DNA from 2 places in the Bordetella sp. genome. Region 1 is predicted to be linked to the other one. Evidence: predicted binding sites of a transcription regulator. Region 1 holds the regulator's gene; the other holds the start of a gene.
What was found. The regulator HrcA, encoded in region 1, represses chaperone genes, less so after heat shock. The targets are predictions, from matches to a motif close to TTAGCACTCNNNNNNNNNGAGTGCTAA.
Positions count from the first base shown of each region.

Region 2: the regulator HrcA is predicted to act here: its motif matches at 5,469-5,495, upstream of rpoH (RNA polymerase sigma factor RpoH).

Region 1 covers NZ_JBMQQZ010000092.1:1,114-15,567, reverse strand. Annotated here, with positions in the region: gene ACO1P8_RS20255 (mandelate racemase/muconate lactonizing enzyme family protein) at 1-1,080, opposite strand, end outside; gene ACO1P8_RS20250 (aldehyde dehydrogenase family protein) at 1,077-2,516, opposite strand; gene ACO1P8_RS20245 (GMC family oxidoreductase) at 2,513-4,162, opposite strand; gene ACO1P8_RS20240 (GntR family transcriptional regulator) at 4,225-4,950, shown strand; tRNA gene ACO1P8_RS20235 (tRNA-Gly) at 5,264-5,339, opposite strand; gene murB (UDP-N-acetylmuramate dehydrogenase) at 5,428-6,507, shown strand; gene dapB (4-hydroxy-tetrahydrodipicolinate reductase) at 6,566-7,357, opposite strand; gene ACO1P8_RS20220 (outer membrane protein assembly factor BamE) at 7,459-8,043, opposite strand; gene fur (ferric iron uptake transcriptional regulator) at 8,256-8,675, shown strand; gene recN (DNA repair protein RecN) at 8,779-10,425, opposite strand; gene ACO1P8_RS20205 (NAD kinase) at 10,433-11,332, opposite strand; gene hrcA (heat-inducible transcriptional repressor HrcA) at 11,451-12,458, shown strand; gene hemH (ferrochelatase) at 12,504-13,586, shown strand; gene grpE (nucleotide exchange factor GrpE) at 13,710-14,276, shown strand; gene ACO1P8_RS20185 (thioredoxin family protein) at 14,339-14,454, shown strand, end outside.
Region 2 covers NZ_JBMQQZ010000029.1:4,965-19,418, reverse strand. Annotated here, with positions in the region: gene ACO1P8_RS07230 (glutamate synthase-related protein) at 1-1,521, opposite strand, end outside; gene ACO1P8_RS07225 (transposase) at 1,732-2,457, opposite strand; gene ACO1P8_RS07220 (S-(hydroxymethyl)glutathione dehydrogenase/class III alcohol dehydrogenase) at 2,603-3,709, shown strand; gene fghA (S-formylglutathione hydrolase) at 3,709-4,596, shown strand; gene ACO1P8_RS07210 (hypothetical protein) at 4,645-5,337, shown strand; gene rpoH (RNA polymerase sigma factor RpoH) at 5,545-6,432, shown strand; gene ACO1P8_RS07200 (phosphodiesterase) at 6,679-7,527, opposite strand; gene ACO1P8_RS07195 (cation:proton antiporter) at 7,828-10,338, shown strand; gene gntR (HTH-type transcriptional regulator GntR) at 10,420-11,400, opposite strand; gene ACO1P8_RS07185 (TRAP transporter small permease) at 11,585-12,127, shown strand; gene ACO1P8_RS07180 (TRAP transporter large permease) at 12,246-13,529, shown strand; gene ACO1P8_RS07175 (TRAP transporter substrate-binding protein) at 13,568-14,454, shown strand, end outside.

The DNA.
Region 1 (14,454 bases):
GCCCAGGCCGGGCGCGTCGCCGAGCTGCATCGCGCCGTCCCGCACGGCGGGCAGTCCGCCGGCCAGGCGCTCGCGCAAGGGATTCGGATTGGCGTCGATCTCGGCATAACCTGGGCCGCCGACGGCGGCCTTGAAGTGCAAGGCCGCCCGCATGCCGATCCCGCCGCCCGGCCAATGCGGGCACAGCCACGAGCCGGCCCGGTTCGCCGGCTCGCGCAGCGCGATGCAACGCGAGAAGCCGCCCCATTTCGCCAGGTCGGGCTGCAGGACCTTCAACGTGCCTGAATCCATGAACCGTTCGAAATCGTCGGCGCGGAAGTTTTCCCCGGCGGCCAGCGGGATTTCGCTGTCGCGCGCCAGGGCACGCCAATCTTCCATGGCCGCGTCGGCGCGTATCGGCTCTTCCATCCAAAGCAGGTCGAACCGGCTCAGCCGCGCGATCATGGCGCGGGCCTGTGCCAGGTCCCAGGCCTGGTTGGCGTCGGCCATCAACGTGGCGGTCTCGCCCAGGGTGCCGCGCAAGTTGCGCAGATTGGCGTCATCGATGTCGGCACCGAAACCCACCTTGAGCTTGAATGCCGTGTAGCCGGCGGCCGCTTTCTCGGCCGCCAGCCGTTCGGGCGCGGTGGGGTTCAGGCCGGAGGCGTAGACCGCCACGCGATCCGATTCGCCGCCCAGCAGGCGCCATAGCGGCAGTTCGCGCCGTTTGGCCCATAGATCCCACATGGCGATGTCCATCCCGGCGAGGACCTGCGCCACCGGACCGGGTTCGCCGGATTGCACCGCCAGCACATGGAGCGCGCGGGACAGGGTGGCATGACAATCCGCGGGCGATGCCCAGGGCGCGGCCAGGGCAAGCGGGGCGGCGGTTTCGATCAGCAGGCGTGCACGATGCTCGGCGCCCACCGTGGGAAAGTTGCACCACACTTCTCCCCAGCCGACGATGCCATCCTCGTCGAGAATGCGCACCACGACCGCGGCGCGGTCCCGCAATACGCCGAAGGAGGTCTGCACGGGCGTCGGGACCGGCACGCGGTAGACGGATGCCTGTATGGATTGAAGCGCGATCCCGTCCATCATCGTCCCAGGTACACGGAATGTTCGGTGGTATAGAAGGCCGCGGCGCCGGGACCCACCGAATACGCACCGACACCCGAGGCCTTGACGCCGCCGAAGGGCATATTGCTGTCCGGCGTCGTGCCATGGTTGATATGCAGCATGCCGGTCTCGCACTCATCGACGAAGCGGGCGATGACACGAGCGTCATTGGAGAATAGCGCGGCCGTTAGGCCGTATTCCACTTCGTTGAGCAGGCATAACGCCTCGTCCAGCGTGTCGTAGGGGATCAGGCTGACGACCGGTCCGAAGATTTCTTCCCGGGCCGCCGCCGAGCCGGGCTGCACCTGGTCCAGCAGGGTCGGGGCGTAGAAATAGCCGCCCTCGCAGCCCGGCACCTCGACCGCGACGCCGCCCGTGACGACCGACGCGCCGTCCTGTCTCGCCTGCTGCACCGATCGGCTGACGTGGTCCAGTTGGGCGCGATGCGTCATGGGGCCAATGTGGGTGCGTGGATCGCATCCCTCTCCCAGGCGCATTGCCGCCATGCGTTGCGCCAGCCCGGCGGCGACTCCGGCATGCAGCTCCCGCCGCGCCAGTACGCGGCTGACCGCGGTGCAGCGCTGGCCGGAGCACATCATGGCGGCCTGCGCGACCTGGTCCAGGCAGGCCTCCAGGTCGTCCGCGTCATGGATGACCGCGGCGTTCTTGCCACCCAGTTCCAGCGAAACCTCGGCCAGGTTGGTTGCGGTGGCAGCGAGGATGCGCTTGCCCGTGGCCACCGAGCCGGTGAAAGTCACGCCGTGTATGCCGGGATGGCTGACCAGGGCGTGGCCGATCTCCGGACCGCCATGGATGACCTGCACCAGCGCCTTGGGCAGAATGTCCGCCGCGATGTCGCCCAGCAGGCAAGCGGCGGCGGGCGTGAACTCGGACGGCTTGACGATAATGGCATTGCCGAAAGCCAGGGCCGGCGCGATCTTGCGCATGGGCGTCATGACCGGGAAATTCCACGGCGTGATGGCGGCGATGACCCCGCGAGGGCGGCGCACCACCAGGTTCCGCACGCCCGGCCGCAACGATGCGGCATGGCGGGAGCCGCCCTCGGCCATGGCATGCTGCAGCATGTAGCGGCTTTCCGAGCACGCCTTGGCCACTTCGCCCCGGCTCTCCTGCACCGTCTTGCCCTGTTCCGCCGTAATGGCCTCGGCCAGGGCATCGCGTCGGGCCTCGATGGCGTCGATGTACAGGGACAGCAGGTCGCAGCGCTGGGCGACCGTCAGCCGGCGCCACTCCCGTGCCGCCCGGGCTGCCGCGGCCGCGGCGCTCTCCACCAGCGCGATATCGGCCAGGTTGTATTGTCCGATCGTCTCCGCGGGGCGTGCCGGGTTCAGGGTAGTGAATGTCGGGCCGGCCTGATGCCAGGCGCCATCGACGAGGTTGCCGTAGGTGTATTTCATTGGGAATTTCCGGAGTGGCTTGGATGCGCGCCGGCCGCTGCCAGGACCAGGCTCGCGCCTTTTTCGGCAATCATGATGGTGGGCGCGTTGATGTTGGCCGATGTCACGCTGGGCATGACCGAGGCGTCGATAACGCGCAGGCCCGACACGCCATTGACCTGCAGCGAGGGATCCACCACCGCCATACCGTCGCTGCCCATCCGGCACGTGCCGCTTGGATGGAAAATGGTGCTGCCGTGCTCGCAGGCGAATCGCAGCAGATCGCGGTTCGAGAACTGCTTTTGCGATGGGAGCACCGGCGCGTCGACGAGGTCCCGGAAGGGTGCTTGCGCATAGATTTCCGTCAACATGCGCAGGCCATCCGCCAGCGTCTGGCGGTCGATCTCTTCGGCCAGGTAGTTGGCCTGGATACGCGGCGCCGCGAACGGATCGGTGGACGTAATTTCCACGCTGCCGCGCGATGCCGGGCGGCACTGGCAGGCGCTGGCGGTGAATCCCGCGAACCGGTGCAGGGGCTCGCCGGGTTTGTCCACCGACAAGGGCATGATGGCGAACTGGATATCGCTGCGCGTGCCGACGGCGTGCCGGGTGCGGGCGAAGCCGCCCGCCTGGCCCGCGCCCACCGTAAGGGGACCTCGCCCGTACAGCAGCCAGTCCAGGCCCATCGAGGCCAGCCTGAGCGGATTGCGCACATCGTTGTTCAGCGACTTCCGTGTCTTGAGCCTGACGATCGTGCGCGCCTGGTAATGATCCTGCAGGTTCGCGCCTACCCCTGCGGCATCGGCCACCACCGGTATGCCCATCCTGCGCAGCAGGCTGGCGGACCCCACGCCTGACAGCTGCAGGATCTGTGGGGACTGGATGGCGCCGGCGGACACGATGACTTCGCAGTCGGCTGTGGCTTTCTCCACCTGGCGATCGCTTATCCATTCCACGCCCACTGCGCGCCGGTTCTCGAACAGTACCCGGCTTACCTGAGCCCGCGTGATCACCGTCAGATTGGGGCGGCCGAGCACCGGCCGGAGGAAGGCGGCCGCGGCACTCGAGCGCCAACGGCCCTTCAGCGTCAGCTGGTAATTGCCGACGCCGTAATCGGTTTCGCCATTGAAGTCTGCGTTGCCGGGCAGCCCGAAGGCCTGCGCCGCCTGCAACCATGACTGGCAATAGGGATGGTCGTTGCGCAAAGGCGAAACGCCCAATTCCCCTTCGGTGCCGTGGTAGGGCGTGGGCGGGCCGCTATAGCACTCGGAGCGTTTGAAGAAGGGCAGCACGGACTGATAGTCCCAGCCATGGGCGCCCGCCTCGGCCCAGCCGTCGAAATCTTCCTTCTGGCCGCGCGTGTAAATCAGGCCGTTGATGGAGCTGGATCCACCCAGCACGCGGCCGCGCGGCCAGGCAATCTTGCGCCCTTGAAGCGCGGCCCCGCCTTCGGCTCGGAAGACCCGTGAGAAGCGCTCGTCGTAAATGGTTTTGAAGTAGCCCACCGGCAGGCGCAGCCAGAAGTTGCGGTCCGGTCCCCCGGCTTCCAGCAACAGGACGCGCACGGCCGGATTCGCCGTCAGGCGGTTGGCCAGCAGGGAGCCGGCCGATCCCGCGCCGACGATGATGTAGTCGTAGCCACGACGTTCTCGGGTGCGATGTTGCATAATGCCTGGGTGAAAGATCTAAAAATCTAAAGTTCTATTAATAGTACTTTTGAGTCGTCTCCATGTCAAACCTCAACCCGGACAGCCCCGTACCGCTTTATCTGCAGGTAGCGGACATATTGCGCGAACGCATCGGCAAGCGGGAGTGGCCCGCGGGTACTTGCATCCCGACGCTGGAAGCGCTCGCGGCCGAATTCCAGGTCGCGCGCATCACGGTGCGGCAGGCCGTGCAGCTGCTGACCAAGGAAGGCCTGCTGGTGCCGAAGCGCGGGCTGGGCACGGTGGTGGCAAGGGCGACGGAAAGTCCGAACACCGTGGTGATGAAGACCTCGCTGCAGTCGCTTGCGGCGATGTACGAGTCCACCAGCGCCGAAATGCTGACCTTCGATGAGTCCCATGGCAAACCGCCCGCTACCCCCGATGTGGGAAAACTCGGCGAGAGCTACGTCTTCATGCGCCGCCAGCACTTCACCGAAGGGCAGCCCTACGCGGTCATCGCTTTGTACCTGCTGCAGGAAATCTTCCAGCGGGCGCCGCAGGAATTCCGCTCACGCGCGGTGATTCCGACGCTGATGGAGATGAAGTCGGTGCGGATAGACCGGGCCCACCAGACGATGTCCATCGGCTCGGCGGATACCGAGACCGCGCGCCTGTTGCGCATCCGGGCCGGCAGTCCGGTGGTCAATGTGACGCGCGTATTTTTGGACAAGAAAGGTTTGATTCTCTATTACGCGAACGTGATCTATCGGGGCGACTGGGTGCGGTGGGAGATTGAGCTGCAGCCGTAAGAGCCGTTCGCCGCGCCCGGCGGGCGCGGGGCCGCTCTCGGCAGCGCGCCGGGGTGCCCCATTCTTGCCTGGCGAGGGAGCGATCTGCCGGCAATGCCGGCACCGGGACGCGGGCGGATCGAGGTGACGCCTGCCGGATGCTGGAACCAAAAAGGACGGACGAGGAAGGGCGGGACGAAGGAGAGCGGAATGAAAAAAGCGCGGAATGACAAAAGGAGCGAATCTCGCGATTTCGCTCCTTTCTTGCTGCGGCCTTTTTTGGCGCTGATGGCAGTTATTCCTGAACCTTGATGGAACCCTGCCGATCGAATTCTGGAGCGGGAAACGAGTCTCGAACTCGCGACCTCAACCTTGGCAAGGTTGCGCTCTACCAACTGAGCTATTCCCGCGTTTTGTCTTGCGACTGATCTCATTCGATGCACACCGGCATCGCGTAAAATCAGTCAAGAACGAAACTATATCAGGCTGCCAAACGTAATGTCAAACCCGTCGGCGTCATCCACCGATACGGACACGCTCAAGCCGATTGCGGCGGACCTCACGGCCTTGAACACCCTGGGCCTGGCTTGTTCGGCCGAGGCCTACGTGCGCATTGAATCCCTACGCCAGCTTCCTGCTTTGTCGGCGCTGGCGCGGCGCCATGGGCGTGTGTTCGTGCTGGGTGGCGGCAGCAATGTCGTCCTGCCTTCGGTCATGGCGGGCTTGGTCGCGCATATGGCGATCCCCGGCATCAGGCTGCTGGACACACGGCCCGACGCCTGGATCGTCGAAGCCGGGGGCGGCGAAAACTGGCATGGGTTCGTGGCGCATTGCCTGCGCCACGGCTGGGACGGCCTGGAAAACCTGGCGTTGATACCGGGCACCGTGGGTGCCGCGCCGGTGCAGAACATAGGCGCGTACGGCGTCGAACTGGACCAGCGCTTCCTGGGCCTGAGTGCCTGGGATATCGAGCGCGGCGAGATGGCGGAGCTGTCGGCGCGGGATTGCCGCTTCGCCTATCGGGACAGCCGGTTCAAGCATGACGCCCCGGGCCGTTGGGCGATCGTCGCCGTGCGCTTCGCGCTGCCCCGGCCGTGGCGACCGGTGCTGGACTATCCGGATCTGCAACGGCATCCTGCGCTGGGCAGCGGGGCCGACCGGTCAGCCCCGCCGGCGAATGGCGCGGGGGTTTCCGCCCGTGCGGTTTTCGATGCCGTCTGCGCGATACGTCGGGAAAAATTGCCGGATCCTGCCGTAATCGGCAACGCGGGCAGCTTCTTCAAGAACCCTATCGTCAGTGCCGATCGGTATGCCGCCTTGCGTCAGCGCTTTCCCGGCGTGGTGGCTTATCCCCAGGCGGACGGACGTTGCAAGCTGGCGGCCGGATGGCTGATCGACCAATGCGGATGGAAAGGGCGCAGGCTGGGCGCCGCCGGCGTACACGACCGCCAGGCGTTGGTACTGGTCAACCGGGGCGGGGCCCGCGCGGCGGACATCATGGCACTGGCCGATGCCATTCGGGCCGACGTCAACGCGCGTTATGGCGTCGAGCTGGAACCGGAGCCCGTGCGTCCTTGATCCGCCGCGGCCTGGCGTGGCGGTGCCGGCAAGGTCGCGGCTACCCGCCGCGATCGCGCTACAGGCCCAGCACGCCTTGCATGTCGAACAATCCCTGCGTTTTGTCGCGCAGGAAGGCGGCCGCCCGCAGGCTGCCCTGTGCATAGGTGGAGCGACTGCTGCTGCGGTGCGTAATCTCGATGCGCTCGCCGATGCCGCAGAAGTAGACGGTGTGGTCGCCCACGATGTCGCCGCCGCGTACCACGGAAAAGCCGATGGTGCCCGGCTCGCGCACGCCGGTTTCGCCATGGCGCGTCCAGGTGGCCACATCCGGCAAGTCCACGCCCCAGGCCTTCGCGACGGTTTCGCCCATCTTCAGTGCGGTGCCCGAGGGCGCATCGACTTTTTTGTTGTGGTGCGCCTCGAAGACCTCCACGTCGTAGCCGGAATTCAGGATGCGCGCGGCGACCTCCAGCAGGCGCAGCGTGGCGTTCATGCCTACGCTCATGTTCGGCGCGAATACGATGGCGATGCGTTGCGCGGCCTGCGCGATGGCGGCCCGACCCGCGTCATCGAAGCCGGTGGTGCCGATGACGGCCTTGACCCCATGCCGCACGCAGGCGTCGAGGTGTCGCAGCGTGCCTTCGGGGCGCGTGAAATCGATCAGGCAATCGGCACCGGCCAGGGCTTCGATATCGTCGGTGATGGCGACCCCTGTATTGCGTCCCAGGAATGCGCCGGCATCCTCGCCGATATGGCTGCTGCCCGCGCGATCGAGGGCGACAGCCAGCGTCATGTCGGGGTGTTCCAGGACCGCTTCTATCAGCATGCGGCCCATCCGGCCGCCTGCGCCGGCAATGGCGATGCGCATGGAAATTCCTTGTCGTTGGTGAGTTATCGCGTTACGTGCATCTGCCGGAATCCGCCGGCATTGGCGTTGGTTCCGCCGGCTGCGTGGGCAGCGGCCGCGGCCTACTGCGCCGCCCCGGCAGGCGTCCCGGGCTGCGTGGTGCGGGACGTGCCCGCGGGTGCGGACCCGGCGGGCGAAGCCTGGGCCGGCGTATTGCCAGACGAGCTGGCGGCCGCGGGGCTGTTGCCGGACGAGGTAACCCCCACGGGCAGCCCGCCACCGGCAGGGGCGACAGGCCCCGTGCTGGCCGGAGCCGGATTCTGCGGCGCGGCGCCGCCATTGCCGGGGGCCTTGGCCTGCGTGGCCTGCTCGTTCGCCAGCTGGAAGGGCTGGACGTCCGGCTGTTTGTCGCCCTCCCAGCGGGTGAGCTTGTCGTTCTCGAAGAAAACGGTGAACTTGCGTTCCTGGCTGGGACCGTAGCCCGGCTTGAAGTAGTAGGGGTAATCCCAGCGGTCGCCGTGGAGCACGCTGGTCAGCGTGGGGCTGCCCAGGGCGAAGCGCACCTGTTCGCGTGTCATGCCGGGGCGCAGCAGGGCGACCTGTTCACTGGTGATCCAGTTGCCTTGCTGGACCGGCGCAATATACGGAAAACCCCATTTGCCGGAGGAGCATCCCGCGAGAGCGGCAGCGATCGCCGTAGCGGCGATGGCCGCCCTCAGGCAGCGGGATGTGGATCGTACGATTCTGGACACTCGGGGTTCCCCGTAATGGATACTGGCAAAACCGTTATCATAAAGGTTTATCAAGTCATTCCGCGTGGCGTAGGCGACAGGGCGCGAAAGCGCAGGGGAATCGGGTCGGCGGCTACGCCGCCCAGGTTCCCGCCGGGTCGACGGCGCGGAACTCTCTCTACTGGACCATGACCGATCAAAGCGACCTCAAGACCATGGGTTTGAAGGCCACCTTTCCGCGCCTGAAGATCCTGGACATTTTCCGCAAAGCGGAGCAGCGCCATCTTAGCGCGGAAGACGTTTACCGCGCCCTGATCGGCGAAAACGTCGAAATCGGGCTGGCCACGGTCTATCGCGTGCTCACGCAGTTCGAGCAGGCGGGTATCCTGGCGCGCAGCCAGTTCGACAGCGGCAAGGCCGTTTTCGAACTGAACGATGGGGATCATCACGATCACCTCATCTGCACGAACTGCGGCAAGGTCGTTGAATTCAACGACATCGATATCGAAAAGCGCCAGCACAAAATCGCCAAGGACAACGGCTTCCTGCTGGAAAGCCACGCGATGGTACTGTACGGCACCTGCGGCGACTGCGGCAGTCGGCGCTAGCCTTGACGGCCCCCGGGCCTTGCGGGGCCGGTAGTGGCCCGCGGGGCCCTGCCGGCCGCCTCGTGCCCGACCAGGGGGCGCCCCGAGTCCACCCCGGCCTTCATCAGGCGCCCAGCATTTCGCGGGCGTGCTGCCGCGTGGTGGCCGTGATCTTGATCCCGCCCAACATGCGCGCAATCTCTTCCACGCGTGCATCGGCATCGAGCTCCACGATGCGCGAATGCGTGGTGCCGGCTTTCTCCGCCTTGCTTACCTGATAGTGCGCGCCACCGCGCGCCGCCACCTGGGGCAGGTGGGTCACGCAAAGCACCTGGTGACGTTGGCCGAGTTCCCCCAGCAGGCGGCCGACGACTTCCGCCACGGCGCCGCCCACCCCGCTGTCGACCTCGTCGAAGATCAGCGTCGGCACGCGCGCGGCACGGCTGGCGATCACGGACAGGGCCAGGGAAATGCGGGAAAGTTCGCCGCCGGACGCCACTTTGGCCAGCGGGCGGGGCGTGGTGCCGGCGTGGCCGGCTACCAGGAATTCCACCGCGTCGTCGCCCTGCGCCGACGCGGCCGCCGCTTTTTCGACCGATACTTCAAAGCGACCGCCTTGCATGGCCAGCGTCTGCATGGCTTCCGTCACGATCTTGCCGAGCTCCTTGGCCGCTTTGCGGCGGGCCACCGACAGTTTGCCGGCCGCCTTGGCGTAGTCGGCCTGCGCCGCTTCGGTCTGCGCACGCAGTGCATCGATGTCGGCCGCCGCGGACATCTCCGCCAATTGGCCGCGCAACGATTCGCGCAGGGCGGGCAGGGTTTCCGGCTCTGTCTTGAATTTGCGCGCCAGTTCGAAAACCGCGCCCAGTCTTTGCTCGGCCTGCGCCAGCCTGGCGGGATCCAGTTCGACCCGGCTGACATAGTTGTTCAGGTCCGAGACGGCCTCGGCAATGGCGATGCGGGCGGATTCCAGTTCTTCGCACACGCCAGCCAGGGCAGGGTCGTGGCGGCGCAGTTGCTCCAGCACATGAACCGCCGAGACCACGCGGTTGTGCGCCGATTCGTCGTCACCGTCCAGCGCCTGAAGGGTGCGCGACGCGCCATCCAGCAGGGATTGCGCATGCGCGAGGCGGGTGTGTTCGGTCTGCAGGGTTTCCCATTCACCGGGATGGGGATCGAGCTTGTCCAGTTCGTCGAGCTGCCATTGCAGGCGCTCGCGGTCCGCCTCCAGCGAGACGCTGTCGCGTTCCACGCTTTCCAACTGCCTGGCAAGCTGGCGCCAGCGCTTCCAGGCCTGCGCGACCGTCTGGCGCAGTTCGCCATGGCCACCCTGGGCGTCCAGCAGGTCGCGTTGGGCGTCCGGCCGCATCAGGCTTTGATGCGCATGCTGGCCATGGATGTCCACCAGGCTGTCGCCCAATTCGCGCAACTGCGCCATGGTGGCCGGCACGCCGTTGATGAATGCGCGGCTGCGGCCTTGCGGGTCGACCACGCGGCGCAGGACGAGTTCTTCTTCCGCATCGATTTCGCGTTCGGCCAGCCACTCGCGCAGATGGGCTGGCGTGTCGAAGACCGCGCTGACATCCGCGCGCGCCGCGCCTTCGCGCAGGACGGATGCATCGGCGCGTTCGCCGAGGGTAAGCGCCAGCGCGTCGATCAGGATGGACTTGCCGGCGCCGGTTTCGCCGGAAAAGACGGTGAAACCGGCACCGAAATGGATGTCGGCTTTTTCAACGATGACGAAATCCCGGATATGCAGCGTGCGCAGCATGGCAGCGTCATTCTCCGCTGTCCGTGGCCTGCGGCATCAGGTTCCAGTGGAGCTTGCGGCGCAGGGTGGTGAAGAAGTTATAGCCTTCCGGGTGCAGAAAGCGGATGGTGTGCGGCGCCCGCCGCACGACGATGCGGTCGCCCGGCTGCAGGTCCGACCAGGTCTGCATGTCGAAATGGCAGGAGGCGCCGTGTTCGACGCGGCCCATGCCGGTCAGCGTCATGGTCAGTTCGCCGTTGTCCGGAATGACAATGGGGCGGTTCGACAGCGTTTGCGGGGCGACGGGTACGAGCACCATGGCTTGCAGGCCGGGATGCAGGATGGGGCCGTTGGACGACAACGCATAGGCGGTGGAGCCGGTCGGCGTCGCCACGATCAGGCCGTCCGCCCGCTGGGTATACATGAATACGCCATCCAGTTCGACACGGACTTCGATCATGCCGCCGCGGCCCGCCCGGTTGAGCACCACGTCGTTCACCGCCGAGGCATTGAACATCTGGGTGTCGCCGCGCCAGATGCTGCCTTCCAGCAGCATGCGGTCTTCGGCCTCGAAATTGCCTTCCAGGACGCGCGCCAGGGCGTTCTTGGCGTCATGCAGGGGGATGTCGGTGATGAAGCCGAGGCGGCCATGGTTGACGCCGATCAGCGGCACGCCGTAGGGCGCCAGGTAGCGGGCCGCGCCCAGCATGGTACCGTCGCCGCCCATGACCACGGCCAGGCTGGCGCTCTGGCCGATCTCGTCGATGCCGGCGACGGGAAATTCCGCCAGTCCTGTATTGTGGGAGGTGTCGCGTTCGATAAGCACGCCACGGCCTTCCTCGGTCAACATCTGGGCCAAGGCGCGTAGCGGCGCATCCAGGCCGGTGTCCTGGTACCTGCCGATGAGGGCGACGGTGGGGAAATGCATGCTGGAGGCGAGCTTCCGGGGTGGGTTTAGGCTAGGATTCAACGATTATATGGGGCCATATTTGCCTTTGCGGGACAAAATTGGCACCGTTGTAAAAAAGATTCCATAAAATAGCGACATGGACGACCGCGCACGCGCACTGCTCAAGGCGTTGATTGAACGCTATATCGCCGACGGCCAGCCGGTCGGATCGCGCACCCTTTCCAAGGTGTTCGACCTGTCGCCCGCCACGATACGGAATGTGATGGCGGATCTGGAAGACTCCGGCCTCATCCATAGCCCGCATACGTCATCGGGACGCATCCCCACGCCGCGTGGCTACCGCCTGTTCGTCGATTCCCTGCTCGCGGTGCGCAGCTACGACATCCAGCCGGAACATATCCGCGAAAGCCTGCCGGCGGCCGAACCCGCCCGTGCGGTCAACGCGGCGGCGGCGCTGCTGTCCAACCTGACGCAGTTCGCGGGGGTGGTGCTGACGCCCAAGCGGGCCCAGGTGTTCCGGCAAATCGAATTCATCCGGCTCTCCGACCAGCGCGTCCTGCTGATCATCGTTACCCCCGATGGCGACGTGCAGAACCGTATCCTGTTCGTGCAACGCGACTACGCCGAACACGAACTGCTGGAGGCCGCGAACTTCTTCAACGTCCATTTCGCCGGCAAGTCCTTCGATGCGGTGCGGCGCACGCTGGCTACCGAGCTTGCGCAACTGCGCGACGACATTTCGCGCCTGATGCAGGCGGCGGTAGAGGCCGGCACCGAGGCCGTCGAGGATGGCGATGCGGTGGTGATCTCGGGCGAACGCAAGCTCCTCGACGTGACGGACATCGCCTCGGACATGGACCGGCTGCGCAAGATGTTCGCGCTTTTCGAGAAGAAAACCGACCTGCTGCAGCTGCTGGATGTCTCCAGCCGCGCGCAGGGTGTGCAGATCTATATCGGCGGCGATTCGCAACTGATGCCGCTGGAGGAAGTTTCCGTCATCACGGCGCCCTATGGCGTCGACGGCAAGGTGGTCGGCACGCTGGGCGTGATCGGTCCCACCCGCATGTCCTACGAGCGCGTTATTCCCATCGTTGATATTACGGCGCGCCTGCTGTCCAACGCCCTGAGTCATAACCACAAATAAACCGGCGGTCCCTGCGGGGGACGGCATGGCTGGCGAGGTATCCGCGTGTTCCTGCGTGCGTTCAAGTATCTTTGGCCCGAGCGTTTCCTGCCGGAACCCGAGCAGGCCGATCCGTTTTCGGAGCAGGCCCATGCCGGGCCCGGCAAGACCGGCGTGCTGCTGATCAATCTGGGCACGCCGGAGGCGCCCACGGCAAAGGAAATCCGACGCTACCTGGGCGAATTCCTGGCCGATCCGCGCGTGATCGAAATCCCGCGCTACCTGTGGTGGCCCATCCTGAATGGCCTGATCCTGACCCTGCGCCCGAAGAAACTGGTGCCGCGCTATCGTGGCATCTGGATGGACGGCGGCTCGCCCTTGATGGTCTACAGCCGCCGGCAGGCCGAAGGACTGGGGCGGCAACTGGCGGCGCGGGGTATCCAGGCGGAAGTGGCGCTGGGCATGCGCTACGGGTCGCCATCGGTGGCCAATGCGATCGACGATCTGCGCCGGCGCGGCTGCGAGCGCATCCTGGCCGTGCCCATGTACCCCCAATACGCCGCCAGCACCACGGCGACTGCCGTGGACGCGGTGGCCCGGCATGCGGCCCGCCTGCGCGATCAGCCGGAGCTGCGCTTCGTCAAGCGTTTCCACGATGATCCCGGATACCTGCAGGCGGTGGTGGGTCGCATCGAGGACTACTGGCGCGAGCATGGCCGGCCGCAGAAGCTCGTCATGAGCTTTCATGGCCTGCCGCGCTATTCGGTGGAGCTGGGCGATCCTTATTATCAGGATTGCCTGCGTACCGGCCGCCTGCTGCGCGAACGCCTGGGGATGATGCCGGAACAGGCGCTGGTCACCTTCCAAAGCCGCTTCGGCTCGGCCCGCTGGCTGGAGCCCTACACCGCGCCCACGTTGATCGGTCTGGCCCAGGACGGCGTGACGGAGGTCGACGTGGTCTGCCCCGGCTTCCTGGCGGACTGCCTGGAAACCCTCGAAGAGATCCAGGTCGAGGCCCGCGATGCGTTTCTGGCCGCCGGCGGCAAGCGCCTGCGGTATATCCCGGCCGTCAACGACGACGAGGCATGGATCCGCGCCCTGACCGACCTGGTGCAGCGCAATCTGCAGGGCTGGCCCAGCACTGTTTAAAAACACGAATAATTTCAATTATTTGGGCGCCAGGCGGGCGTTTCCCTTTAACCCGCCTTGAAATGGGGGCATCGGCCCCCATAGTGGATGGCAAACGTTATTTGTCACCCGGAGGATGTATCCATGACGGCACAGAACGAGCCTGCCGAGAAAAGGCCCGACCACGAGTCGCCGGCGGCGGACGCAACGCCCGCGAACGGCGCGGATGGGCAGCAGGATTTGCTGTCGGCCCTGCGCGCTGAATTGGAAGCGGCCCAGGCCAAGGCCGCCGAGCACTACGACCAGCTGTTGCGCACACGCGCCGACGCGGAGAACATCCGCCGCCGCGCGCAGGAGGATGTCTCCAAGGCGCACAAGTTCGGCATCGAGTCATTCGCCGAAAGCCTGGTGCCCGTGAAGGACAGCCTCGAGGCGGCGCTCGCGCAGCAGGACCAGACTGTCCAGTTCCTGCGTGAAGGCGTGGAAGCCACGCTCAAGCAACTGGTCTCCGCCTTCGAGCGCAACCGGCTGATGGAGATCGCCCCTGTGGCCGGCGACAAGTTCGACCCGCATCAGCACCAGGCCATCTCGTCGGTGCCGTCCGACCAGCCCGCCAATACCGTGGTCCAGACCCTGCAGAAGGGTTATCTGATCGTCGACCGCGTGCTGCGGCCGGCCCTGGTCGTGGTGTCGGCGGGACAGCAGGGCTGACGGAGCGCGTCGTGACCGCCGCCCAGGCTTTCGATCCCGGCCAGGTGTTCCAGGTCTTCGCCATGCGCCCCGTCGACAGCGACGGATTCGACCGGGAGGTCGTCCAGGCGCCGGGCGATGACCTGCGCTGCGTATTCCTGTGGGGCACCGATTGCTACAACTGCAATCGCTTCAAGCA
Region 2 (14,454 bases), on a different contig from region 1:
GAACTTGTAGTCTTCCTGCGTCCAGCCGAAGGCCTGCTGGCGGTCCAGCAGGGATGCGGCCGGCGCCGGCGGGCTGGCGGGCTGGCGGGGGGCGGGCAGCGATTCCAGCTTGATGCGCAGGCGCTCGATCCACTGGCGGTAGGGCCACGAGTTGGCCAGTTGCGACTTGATTTCGACGTCGTCGATGATGCGGCCCTGTTCCAGGTCGATCAGGAACATCTTGCCGGGTTGCAGGCGCCACTTCTTGACGATGCGGTTTTCCGGGATGGGCAGCGTGCCGGCTTCCGAAGCCATGATGACCATATCGTCATCGGTGACCAGGTAGCGCGCCGGACGCAGGCCGTTGCGGTCCAGCGTGGCGCCGATCTGGCGGCCGTCGGTGAACGCCACGGCGGCCGGGCCGTCCCACGGCTCCATCATGGCGGCATGGTATTCGTAGAAGGCGCGGCGGCTTTCGTCCATCTGCGTATGCTGTTCCCAGGCCTCCGGGATCATCATCATCATGGCGTGGGCCAGGGAATAGCCGGAATTCACCAGCAGTTCCAGGCAGTTGTCGAACGTGGCCGTATCCGACTGGCCTTCGTAGACGATGGGGTACAGCTTGGGCAGGTCATCGCCCAGCACGGCCGACTGCATCATGCCTTCGCGCGCACGCAGCCAGTTGAAGTTGCCCTTGACCGTATTGATTTCGCCGTTGTGCGCGATCATGCGGTAGGGGTGGGCCAGCGGCCAGGCCGGGAAGGTGTTGGTCGAGAAGCGCTGGTGCACCAGCGCCAGCGCCGAGATCGTGCGGGTATCGGCCAGGTCGCGGTAGTAGCGCCCCACCTGGTCGGCCAGCAGCAGGCCCTTGTAGACGACGGTACGCACCGACGCCGAAGGCACGAAATATTCCTTGCCGTGGGCAAGGCGCATATTCTGGATGGCGTGGCTGGCGGTTTTGCGGATCACATAGAGCTTGCGTTCCAGCGCGTCCGGCACCATGACGTCGGCGCCGCGGCCGATGAACAGCTGGCGGATCACGGGTTCCAGGTCGCGCACGGCGGGCGACATGGGCATGTCCACATCCACGGGCACGTCGCGCCAGCCGAGCACGACCTGGCCTTCGGCGCGCACGGCGCGTTCCAGTTCCTGCTCACAGGCCAGGCGGGAGGCGGTTTCCTTGGGCAGGAAAACCATGGCGACGCCGTATTCGCCCGGAGGCGGAAGCATGACGCCGCCCTGTGCCAGGTCCTCGCGGTACAGGGCATCGGGAATCTGGATCAGGATGCCGGCGCCGTCGCCCATCAGCTTGTCCGCGCCCACCGCGCCCCGGTGGTCGAGGTTTTCCAGGATCTTCAGGCCCTGCTGGATGATCGCGTGGCTTTTGCGGCCCTTGATATGGGCGACGAAGCCCACGCCGCAGGCGTCATGCTCGTTGCGCGGATCGTAGAGGCCTTGGGCGGCGGGCAAGCCGATGCGCGTGGCGTCGATGGGACGCGCCGGCGCGGCGCGACAGGCGTCGGAAGAGGTCGGTACGGTCATGAAGCGCTCCAGGGCCGGGGCCGCTAGAAAAAGTAGGGATCGCCACATTTTGTTGCGGCGCAAACGGCGAAGATACCAGGGGACTTGCTCTGCCCGCAAGAAAAACAAAAGGGGTTCGTCCCTAATAAATACCGGAGCCCGGATCTGACGCCTAAAAACAGGGACGGATAAAAAAGAAGCGCAAAGACCCGCTGGGATGGGGGGCCCTTTTCAGGACCCGGTGGACTCGGTTTCCGCCGCGGGGGGCGTGGGCTTCTTGCGCGGACGGCCGCGCTGGCCGGGAGTGACGCGCCGGCTGGCGGTGTGCGCCAGCATGGCGATGAACTCGCTGCCTCCGAGCGCCCATTGCCCCTGCACGGCCTGGTCGATGCGCTGGATCTGTTCCCGGGTCAGTCCTTCCTGCAGGCGCTTGCGGTAGTTCGCCTGGCGGTCGAAGGGCGTGTTGCCGCAGGACCAGTAGTCCGCGTGGTCCGACATCCAGCCCACCTGCGGCTGGCCGGAACCGGTATGGCCGGCGGCGGAGGACCAGGGCCAGAGCTCCGCATCGTGGGTGGCGCCGCTGCGTACCGGATAGGTTTCCAGCCATATCAGGGCCGGCAGCACCCAGGCGCCCGGCTCTACCAGCGCGGAGCGGTAGCGGCCGGCGAATACCCGGCCGCCGCGCAGGCGCGCGGCCAGGTTGCGCCCCAAGGTCTGCATCAGCCGCGGCAACCCTTCGCCGTCCACCGGCGTGGCCAGCAGCAGGATGCGATCCGTGGCCAATACCCAACCGTGCAGCGCCACGCGGTTGCGCGTGGCGGTTTCGCCCAGCCACGTCGCCACTTGGTTCAGCGTATCGGCAGGCGCCGGCTGCGAGGGCGCAGCCAGGGCATTGATGAAGTTGGCCTGCACGAGTTGAGGCAGTCCGGGGGCGTACAGTCGGGGCAGGCGAGCCATAGTGATGTCAGGACCGAGACATGCAGGGAACGGGACGTTCGCGCAGGAAAATAAATGGTACCGCGTAAACGGCCCCGCGCAACAGTAAGGTTACCCCGGTAACGCGTTAACATTTCCGTACCGATACGCATCAGCTGGAGCCACCATGAAGACCAAAGCCGCCATCGCCTGGAAAGCCGGCGCCCCCCTGACCATCGAGCACGTCGACCTGGAAGGCCCGAAAGCGGGCGAAGTCCTGGTGGAAATCAAGGCGACCGGTATCTGCCATACCGACTACTACACGCTTTCCGGCGCGGACCCGGAAGGCCTGTTCCCCGCCATCCTGGGGCACGAGGGCGCCGGCGTGGTGCTGGAGGCCGGCCCCGGCGTGACCAGCCTTAAGCCGGGCGATCACGTCATTCCGCTGTACACGCCGGAATGCCGCCAGTGCAAGTTCTGCCTGTCCCGTAAAACCAACCTGTGCCAGGCGATCCGGGCGACCCAGGGCAAGGGCTTGATGCCGGACGGCACCTCGCGCTTCTCGCTGGGCGGCAAGCCCATCTACCATTACATGGGCACGTCCACCTTCGCCAACCACATCGTCGTGCCGGAAATCGCGCTGGCCAGGATCCGCGACGATGCACCGTTCGACAAGGTTTGCTATATCGGTTGCGGCGTGACCACCGGCGTCGGTGCCGTGGTCTACACCGCCAAGGTAGAGGCCGGCGCGAACGTGGTGGTCTTCGGCCTGGGCGGCATCGGGCTGAACGTCATCCAGGGCGCGCGTATGGTGGGCGCGGACAAGATCATCGGCGTCGACATCAATCCGCGCCGCGAAGCGCTGGCGCGCAAGTTCGGCATGACGCATTTCGTCAACCCGTCCGAGGTCGAAAACGTTGTCGATCACCTGATCCAGCTGACCGACGGCGGTGCCGACTATTCCTTCGAGTGCGTGGGCAATACCAAACTGATGCGGCAGGCCCTGGAGTGCTGCCACAAGGGCTGGGGCAAATCCGTCATCATCGGCGTGGCCGCGGCAGGCGAGGAAATCTCCACCCGTCCGTTCCAGCTCGTTACCGGCCGGGAATGGAAGGGCTCGGCCTTCGGCGGCGCGCGCGGCCGCACCGACGTCCCCAAGATCGTCGATTGGTATATGGAAGGCAAGCTCAATATCGACGACCTGATCACCCATACCCTTCCGCTGGAGAACATCAACGACGGCTTCGACCTGATGAAGCGCGGCGAGTCGATCCGCTCCGTGGTGCTCTACTGATGGCCGGGCTGGAACTCCTGGCGCAGCATCGCTGCTGCGCCGGCTGGCAGCGCATCTACCGGCACGAATCGGCGGTCATCGGCCTGCCCATGCGCTTTTCCGTCTATGCGCCCCCGCAGGCGGACGCCGGTCCGGTGCCGGCGGTCTTTTATCTTGCCGGGCTGGAGTGCAATGAGGAAACTTTCATGATCAAGGCCGGTGCCCAGCGGTGGGCGGCCCGCCATGGCCTGATGCTGATCGCGCCGGACACCAGCCCGCGCGGCGCCGGCGTGCCAGGCGAAGAGCAGGATTGGGACCTGGGAACGGGCGCCGGCTTCTACCTGGACGCCACCCAGGCGCCCTGGCAACAGCATTACCGGATGGAAAGCTATATCACGCAGGAGCTGTACGGCCTGGCGACCGGCCAGCTGGGCGCGGCTCCGGGGCGTATCGGCATCTTCGGCCATTCCATGGGCGGCCACGGCGCCCTGGTGCTGGCGCTGCGCCATCCCGGCCTGTTCCGTTCCGTATCCGCGTTCGCGCCGATCGCCGCGCCCAGCCGCTGCCCCTGGGGCCAGAAGGCCTTCTCGAATTATCTGGGGACGGATAGTCGACTGTGGGCCGCCTACGACGCCAGCGAGCTGATGGCCGCGGCGCGCCTGCCCTATCCCGCCGGCATCCTGGTCGACCAGGGCCTGGCAGACCGCTTCCTGGTCCCGCAACTGTATCCGGAGGCTTTCGAAGCCGCCTGCGCCCAGGCCGGCCAGCCCTTGCAGTTGCGGCGGCATGAGCACTACGACCACGGCTATTATTTCATTTCAACCTTCATGGAAGACCACATTCGCTTCCATGCCGAGCGCCTGCAGGGCGGCGCCACGGGCGAGGTCCTGGCCGACGGCCGGGCTTGACGCGCTCTATATACTGGAAATGTCTGCGGGTTTTTCGCGAGGATCGCATTGATCGAAGGCGTCGCTCCATCCGTATGGATCGCGGTGGTCACCATTGCCGCCCTGCTGATCGGCTTTGGCTTGTTCCTGGGCAAGGGCGGTCCCCGCGACGCACAGGGGCGGCGCCGGTTCCGCCTGCGGCCGGTGCGCCGCCTGTTCGGCTTGCTGGTCCTGGCGCTTGCCTGCGTATCCGGCATGTTCGCCGCAACGCTGTATCAGTTCTTCCGCCTGACTGCGGACGAACCGGTGGCGCGGATTACGCTGCACGAACGTGCGCCGCGGCAGTTCGTCGCGACGGCACAGTTGCCTGGCAGCAAGGCGCCGGAGGATTTCCCCCTGCGCGGCGACGAGTGGCAGATCGATGCCCGCGTGGTGCGCTGGCGCCTGCCGGCCTTGCTGGCCGGGGTGCCGCCGCTGTACCGGCTGGAGCGCCTGTCCGGCCGGTATGCCGACCCGGCGGCGGATCAGTCCGAGCCGCGCACGGTTTATGCGCTGGGTCCGCCAGGCATGCCGGACCTGGGGCGACTGAAACAGCGCTTCCCCGGCTGGCTGCCCTTCGTGGACGTCCAGTATGGCAGCGCCGCGTACATGCCCATGTTCGACGGCGCCAATTACCGGGTGTTCATGGACCCGCGCGGCGGCCTGTTCATCCGTCCGGACGACGCCGCCACCGCGGACGCGCTGAAGCAGCGCGGCTGGTAATGCGCCCGTGTGGCCGGCGGATGGTGCGGCGGGCCAATGGGTGTCCCCGTTTTCGCTCCAGCGTCATACCGATGGCCGGGCCGGGGTTTTCCACGTTGAATACTGAACTTCGGACGCAGACGGTGGTCGAATTAGCACTCCCTATTCCAGAGTGCTAACATCACACGAATGCGTTCTACCACTAGCCGTTTCCTGGAGCACAACACCATGAAACAACCGAGTTCCTCGTTGGCCGTACCCGGCAACACGCTTACGCTGGCCATCGCCAATCCTGGCGCGCTGGGAACCATTGACGCATATATCGCGGCCGTCAACCGCCTGCCGGTGCTGACCGCCGATCAGGAAGTCTCCCTGGGCCGCCGCCTGCGCGACACGGACGACCTGGACGCCGCGCGCGAGCTGGTGCTGTCGCACCTGCGCCTTGTGGTGTCCATCGCGCGCCAGTACCTGGGCTACGGCCTGCCGCATGCCGACCTGATCCAGGAAGGCAACGTCGGCCTGATGAAGGCGGTCAAGCGCTTCGATCCCGAACGGGGCGTGCGCCTGGTTTCCTTCGCGGTGCACTGGATCAAGGCCGAAATCCATGAGTACATCGTGCGCAACTGGCGTCTTGTGAAAGTCGCCACGACCAAGGCGCAGCGCAAGCTGTTCTACAATCTGCGCAGCATGCGGCCCGACGGCAAGAGGCTGGATTCGGACCAGGTGAACGAAATCGCCCGCGAGCTGAACGTGCGCCCGGAAGATGTCAGCGAAATGGAAGTCCGGCTGTCCGGCCGCGACATGGCGCTGGAATCGCAGGACGATGACGAGGACGCCTTCGCGCCTATCGCGTATCTGTCCGACGAAGGCCGGCAGGAGCCCACGCGCGTGCTGGAACGCAAGGCCATGGACGAGCTGCAGAGCACCGGCCTGCAGGACGCGCTGGAGGCCCTGGACGCCCGTTCGCGCCACATTGTGCAGGCCCGCTGGCTGCAGGACGACGGCGGCGCCACGCTGCACGAACTGGCCCAGGAATACGGGATCTCCGCCGAGCGCGTGCGCCAGATCGAGGCGGCTGCCCTGAAGAAGATGCGCGGCAGCCTGCAGCCCGCCTAATCAGGCAGGGGTGGTTCGGTTAAATCTTGATACACCTCGCCGCGGGAAATCCTCGGGATGGGCGAAACTTTCTTATCGCCCCCCAGCCTAACCCTCCGTAGACCATGCGCCTGGAGCCCTCCAGGCCACCGTCTGCTCACCTGTCTCGGCTTCTCCTCTTTCCCCTCCCCTATGAGACAGGTGTTTGGCGGGGCACCCACAAGCGGTGCCCCGTTTTTTATGCGCGCATGTCGGCAGCCCGGGCGTTCAGGGGATCATCGATCCGTTGGCCACGGCCGGAATACCCGCGGTATCGCGCGTCGCGCCGTAGACGGCCGCAGTGTCCTCGGGCTCGTTCCATTCCTGTACCAGGCTGCGCCATAGCGCGGCGTCCAGCCGGCGCACCCCGGTCGCGACCGAACCGTCCGGATACAGCTTGAGCCAGCGATAGCCCGGAGGCTGCGGGTCCAGGCGGTGGCGGCCCTCGCGGATGGCGAACTGGAAGCAGGTCGAGGGGGTGGCGAGCATGCGGACATTGCCGCGCCGGCGGTCGAATTCCTGATGTACGTGGCCCCACAGCAGCACGCGCGCATTGCCCCAGCGCGCCAGCTGGCGGAACAGTTGCGGCGCATTGTCCAGCATCATCGGGTCGCGCCATTCGGCGCTGACCTGCACCGCGTTGTGATGCATGGCCACCAGCGCCGGCCGTCCTTGCGCAGTCGCCAGGCCATGATCGAGAAGTTCGAGCTGCTCGCGTTCCAGATGCCCGGCGTTCGAACCGTCGGCACGCGAGTCGAGCAGGATGACCCGCCATGCGCCGACATCGGCAATCGGATCGGTCCACGGCCCCAGTGCGCGCCTGAGTTCGGCGGGCGCATCATGGTTGCCCGGCAGGCAGCGCACCGGAATGCCCAAGGGCGATACCGCGTCGGCGAAGCGGCGGTAGGACAGCTCGCTGCCGTCGTGGGACAGGTCGCCGGTGGCCAGCAGCAGGTCCGCATCGCCATGATCTCGGCGAATGGCGGCCAGGACCGCGCGCAGGCTGGCGTCGGTGTCCACACCCAGCATGAGGCCGGGGGCCGCGAACAGATGCGGATCGGTGAGCTGGAGCGCCACGACGGGGTTGCTGCTGTCGGCGTCCTCGTGGCGGGATCGGCCGGCGTTCGATGGAAATGCAGGGGAAGGCTTGAGGATGGTGTGCAACGGCGGCTCCGGTGAATGCTTCCTGGTCCCGACGGCATTCGCTCCGCGGCGTCTGCGGATGCCGTCGCGGCGGTGCGGATGCCGCCAACGTTAGCGAAAATACGCGCCGCCGGGCATCCACCAAATCGTGCCGCCCGTAACGAAACGTGCATCGATGCAAAACCAGCTATCCTCTCCGTTGAATGAACACAATGCCCCGGGGATAAGAAATAGATGGACGTAGGGTTGCTGGTTTTCGGCTTGGCGGCGTTGCTGACGCTGGTTTGCTTCATGCCGCCGCTGGCCGGGCGGCTGAAGCTGCCTTACTCGGTGCTGCTCGCCATTGTGGGCTGTCTTCTCGGCATCGTTATCCATATCCATGGCTGGGCGCCGCCGGTGCTTGCCGGCATGCTGGACTCCCTGGAAAAGTTCGAGATTTCCTCGGAAACTTTCCTTACCGTTTTCCTTCCCGTCCTGCTTTTCGAAACCGCGTTGTCGATGAACGTCAGACGCCTGATGGATGACCTCGGGCCCATCCTGATGATGGCCATCGTCGCGGTCTTCCTTTCCACGGTGGTCGTCGGCATTACGCTGAATGCACTGTCTTCGTATGGCCTGGTGGTTTGCCTGTTGTTGGGCGCCATCGTCGCGACGACGGATCCGGCTGCCGTCGTCGGCATCTTTCGCGAAGTCGGCGCGCCCAAGCGGCTGACCACGCTGGTAGAGGGCGAAAGCCTGTTCAACGATGCCGCGTCCATTGCCTTGTACTCCGTGCTGGTGGGCGTGCTGGCGGGCCACCGCGAAATGTCCGCCGGGCACGTGCTGCTGGATTTCCTCGTCAGCTTCCTCGGCGGCGGATTGGCAGGCTACGCCATGGGCCGCATGGCCTGCATGCTGTTCGCCGTGCTGCGCGGTTTCCCCACGGCCGAGATCACCCTGACGCTGACGCTTGCCTACCTGACGTTTTTCGTCTGCGACCATTATCTGCACGTGTCGGGCGTGGTGGCGACCGTGATCGCCGGGCTGGTGGTGGGCTCGACCGGGCGCACGCGCATGGCGCCGACCACCTTCGAACATCTGACCAGCGCCTGGGAGCAATTCGGCTTCTGGGCGAATTCGCTGATCTTCCTGTTCGCCGCCATGCTGATTCCGCGCCTGATGGCGGATGCCACGCTGGTCGACATCGGCCTGATCCTGGTGCTGTTCGTTGCCGCGCTGGCCGCGCGCGCGGTAGCGGTCTTCGGCCTTGTGCCGCTGCTTGGACTGACGCGGCTGGGTACGCGCGTCAACCGCGCGTACAAGACCGTCATGCTGTGGGGCGGGTTGCGTGGCGCGGTATCCCTGGCCCTGGCCCTGGCCGTGACCGAGCGCGACGACATGCCCTACGAGGCGCGGCAGTTCGTGGCCGTGGCGACGACGGGTTTCGTGCTGATGACGCTGTTCATCAACGGCGTCAGCCTGCGCCCGCTGATCCGCATGCTCAGGCTGAACGAACTGTCGCGGCACGAGGCCACCCTGCGCGACCAGGCGCTGGCCGTGGCGCTGGGCGACCTGCAGGAAAAAACCGACGAGGTCGCCACCGCCGAACACATCGGGCCGGAGGTGCGCGAGCGCATCCACGCGGTTTTCGATCGGACGCTGGGGCAATTGCGCGATGCCGAAGTGCGCCACATGAGCGTGGCCGAGCGTGTGGACATCGGCTTGGCCACGCTGGCGCGGCGCGAAGAAGAAATGTTCTTCGACATCCTGAAGGCGCAGATCGTCGATTGGCGCATGGCGGAATCCCTGCTGGCGCGCGCGGAACGGCTGGAGGACGCCGTGCGCGCTGGCGGCGTGGTCGGCTTCGAGAACGCCATCGCCGCCGACGTGCGGTATTCGCGATCTTTCCGCGCCGCGCTGCGGCTGCATTACCTGTTCGGCTTCCAGCGCTGGCTGGCGCGCGAGCTGGCGCAGCGTTTCGCGTCCCTGATGTGCAAGCGATCGGTGGCGCAGCGGGTGATCCTGTTCGCCGGGCAGCAGTTAAAGGTCATGCTGGGCGAGGAGGCCACGCAGCGCATCGTGGCGGCGCACCAGCGCCGGCTCGATGCCATCGAAAACGCCTTGCAGGCGCTGAACCTGCAATACCCATCCTACGCTTTGTGGCTGCAGGAAAGCTACCTGGGCAGGGTGGCGCGCCAGCTCGAGCGCATGCGCTACCGCGACATGCTCGACCAGTTCCTGATCAGCGGGGAGGTCTATGCCGACCTGACCGGCCAGCTGGAACAGCGCTGGGCGCACATCGACCGGCACCCGCCACTGGATATCGAGCTGGGCGCGGCGGAGCTCATCAAGCGGGTGCCCCTGTTCGAGAACCTCAGCGCCGAGTCGCTGCGCGCGATCTCGCGGCTGTTGAGGCCGCGCCTGGCGCTGCCCGACCAGCCCGTACTGAAGGACCGCGCGGGCGAGGAAATGTGCTTCGTCGCCTCGGGCGCGGTGGCGGTCCATCTGCCGGACAACACTACCGTCGAGCTGGGTAGCGGCGAATTCTTCGGCGAACTCGCCTTGCTGGGCGAGCAATCCCTGGTGCCGGATGTGACCTCGCTGGGCTACAGCAAGCTGCTGATGATGTCCGCGCGTGATTTCCGTGCCTTGCTGGCACGCGACGCGGACCTGCGGGAACGTATCGAAAAAGTGGCGCGGCAGCGCTTGCGCGCGATCGAGGTCTGGAAACAGTTTTCGTCCGCGCCGCCGACGACGGCGGCCTGACCCGGAGCGCAGCGCGGGATTTGGCCCGACCTGGGAACGCGCGGCCAGGCGCCTCGATCCCGCGCAAGGTCTCCGTGCGGCCTAAGTGGTTTCCCGCCGCACCAGGCGGAATCCCAGATCCAGATGCCGCTGGGGGTTGGGCCGTCCTTCCAGTGCGTTCATCAGCAGCGTCGCGGCTGATTTCCCTATCTCATAGCGTGGCGTGGCGATGGTGGAAAGCGGTGGCGTCGTCCATGCCGTGCCGGTCAGGTCATGGAAGCCGATCAATCCCACGCGGCCCGGCACCTCGACACCAAGCCGGCCGCACTGGAACACCGCGCCCTGCGCCAGATCGTCATTGCAGAAGAACAGGCCATCGCATTCCGGATGTTCCCGCAGCATCGTGTCCAGCAGTTCCGCGCCCAGGCTCAGCGAGGACTTGCTGGGCGTCATGATTTCCAGCGCCGGGTCGTATACGCCCGCGTCGCGCAGTGCCTGCCGGCAGCCTTCGCAGCGGCGCAGCGAACGGGGATCGAGCTGGGCGCCGATGATGCCGATATGGCGATAGCCCTGGTCGAACAAATGGCGGCCCGCCGCGTAGCCGGAATCGAACTGCGAAAACCCGACGCTCAGGCCATCTTCGCCTTGCAGCGTCTCGATGGTGTGGACCGTGGGGATCTTCAAGGTGTCCAGCAGCCGCCAGACGCCGGGCTGGTGGTCGATACCGGTCAGGATCAGCCCGTCGGGCGAATGCTGCAGATAGGTGCGCAGCAGCGCTTCCTCCGCTTCGGCGGAATAGCCGGTCAACCCGATATGCATGTGGTGCGCATGGGCGTCCAGGACTTCCTTGATGCCCGCCAGGATGTCGACGAAAACGATATTGCTGAGCGAGGGGATCAGGACGACCACCGTGCGCGAGCGGGCGGAAGCCAGCGCGCTGGCCGCGTGATTGGGAACGTAGCCCAACCGGTCGCAGGCCTCCTGGATGCGTGTGCGCAATGACGGCTGCACTTTGTCCGGCGTGCGCAGGGCGCGGGATACCGTGATGGCGCTGACGCCCGCCATGCGGGCGACGTCGGCCATGGTGACACCGTTGTGGCGCGAGCTGCGTGACTTGCGGACCGTCATGGCTTGGTAGAGGCGAAAGGCCGTAGTCTGACCGAAACAAACCCTTGGGACAAACCCGGCATGGGGTTGGCAAACATCGCATGATAGCGCTAACATTCCGCTTCGCATCGACCGCAACGCAAAAAGACAGGAGACAACGATGCAGAGCAATCCCCCGTCGGGGCCGGGCCGTGGCCGTCTTGGCCGCGCACTCGATCTGGTATTCGCCATCCAGCGCTGGCTGATGGTGGCCTGCCTGGTGGTCATGGTCGTACTGCTGTTCGGCAACGTCGCCCTGCGCTACCTGTTCAATTCCGGCATCAATGTCTCCGACGAGTTGTCGCGGCTGGCCTTCGTGTGGCTGATCTTCATCGGGTCGGTGCTGGCGGTGCGCGACCATACCCATATGGGCGTGACGATGCTGGTAGAGCGCTTCGGCCGCGGCGCGCGGCGGGTTACCCATCTGTTCTGCCAGGCGTTGATCCTGGCTGTGCTGTGCATGCTGATCAAGGGCAGCTGGGAGCAGACCGTCATCGGCATGGCCACGCGCCTGCCTGTGACGAGCCTGCCTGCCGGCGTGTTCAACATCGCCTGCCTGTACGCGGCCATCGCCATGGCACTGCTGACGCTGGCCGACATCGTACTGACGCTGGGCGGCGCCGAACCGGCGCTGGATGCCAGCGCGGTGGACCCCCTCAGCTGAGACCCGCTTCCATGGCCTGCTCCGTCCACGCAGCGCGGGCACGGCCGGCGGCTGGCGCACACCGGGCCGCTTCCGCTCCAGCCGCGGCCCCTGCCGCCACCCTTATCCGTCTCACGCCATGATTCTTACCGTCTTCCTGATCGTGCTTCTGGGCCTGCTTATGCTGGGCATGCCGATCGCCTTCGCGCTGATGATCAGTGCGGTGCCGATGATGTTCCAGCTGGACTTCGTCGATCCGCAGATCCTTGCCCAGAATATGCTGGGCGGCGCCAACAGCTTCACGCTGATGGCCGTGCCGCTGTTCATGCTGGCGGGCGAACTGATGAACGAGGGCGGGATTTCCCGCCGCATCGTCAACCTGGCGGCGATGTTCGTCGGACATATCCGCGGCGGTCTCGGCTATGTGGCGATTTTCGCCAGCGTGCTGCTGGCGGCGCTATCGGGTTCGGCGGTGGCCGATGCCGCCGCGCTGGGCTCCCTGTTGATCCCGATGCTGCGCGAAAAAGGCTACGAAGCCGGCGACGCCGCGGGATTGATCTCGGCGGGCGGCATTATCGCGCCCATTATTCCGCCGTCGATTTCCTTCATCATCTACGGCGTGGCGACCAATGTGTCCATCACCAAGCTGTTCTTCGCCGGCATCGCGCCCGGCCTGCTGATGGCACTGACGCTGATCGCCATCTGGTCATGGACGGCCCGGCGCAACGGCGGACACGTGCTTCCCACGCCGCGCCAGCCGTGGCGGGCGCGCATGCGCGCGCTGCGCCAGTCGATATGGGCGCTCTTCCTGCCGGTGATCATCATCGGCGGCCTGCGCGGCGGCATCTTTACGCCGACCGAGGCCGCCGTCGTGGCCGCCGTGTATGCGCTGCTGATCAGCCTGTTCGTCTATCGGGAAATCGGCCTCAAGGACCTGGGTCCGATCTTCATGCGGGCCGCCAGCACCACCGCCATCGTCATGTTCCTGGTGGCAGCCGCCATGGTGTCGTCCTACATGATTACGCTGGCCGACATGCCGGCGGACCTGGTCGCGCTGCTGGAACCCTTGCTCGCGCACCCCAAGTGGCTGATGTTCGCGCTGTTGATCGTGCTGACGCTGGTCGGCACCGCGATGGACCTGACGCCGACCATCCTGATCCTGGCGCCGGTGCTGATGCCGGTGGTCACCAAGGCGGGCATCGACCCGGTGTACTTCGGCGTCATGTTCGTCATGGTTGGCTGCGTCGGGCTGCTGACGCCGCCGGTGGGCACCGTGCTGAACGTCGTGGCCGGCGTGGCGCGCATCCGCATGGAGACAATCATCCGCGGCGCATGGCGCTATGTCGTGGCGTATACCGTGCTGCTCGTGCTGATGGTGATCTTTCCGGAGCTGATCACCGTGCCGGCGAAGTGGATTCATTAGCGACACCCCAGAAGCGATAAACCCCAAGGAGACTCACCATGCTTACCTCGATGAAGAAACTGGCCATCGCGCTGGCCGCCGTGTCGGCCTGCGCGACGGCGGGCCTGGCTCACGCCCAGGACGTTAAGACCCGCATTATCCGTTTCGGTTACGGCCTGAACGACGACAGCGTCCAGGGACGCGCCGCGCGCCATCTGGCGGAAGAGCTGGGCAAGATCAGCGGCGGCAAGCTGAAGATGCGTACCTACGGCTCCGCCAACCTGGGGTCGGACGAACAGATGCAGGCCGCGCTGGTCGGCGGTTCGCAGGAGATGATGGTGGGTTCCACCGCGCCGCTGGCGACCATGGTCAAGGAATTCGGCGTCTTCGATCTGCCCTTCCTGTTCAACGACGGCAAGGAAGCGGACGCGGTGCTGGACGGCCCCTTCGGCGAAAAGCTGCTGAAGATGCTGGACGACAAGGGCCTGGTCGGTCTGGTGTACTGGGAAAACGGCTTTCGCAACGTGACGAATTCCAAGCATCCCATCGCCAAGGCGGAAGACATGCAGGGCATCAAGCTGCGCGTGATGCAGAACCAGATCGCGCTGGGCGTATTCGGCGCGCTGGGCGCCAATGCCGTCCCCATGCCGTTCTCGGAACTGTTCACCGCCCTGGAGACGCGCACCGTCGACGGCCAGGAGAACCCGGTCACCACCATCCAGAGCAGCAAGTTCTACGAGGTGCAGCCCTACCTGAGCCTGACCCGCCATGTGTACACCCCGTGGGTGGTGCTGGCGTCCAAGAAATGGTGGAACACGCTGTCGCCCGACGAGCAAAAGCTGATCCGCCAGGCGGCCGTGTCTTCGCGCGACTTCGAACGCAAGGACAGCCGCGCCGATTCCACCAAGGCCATGAAGGTGCTGAAGGATGCCGGCATGAAGATCAA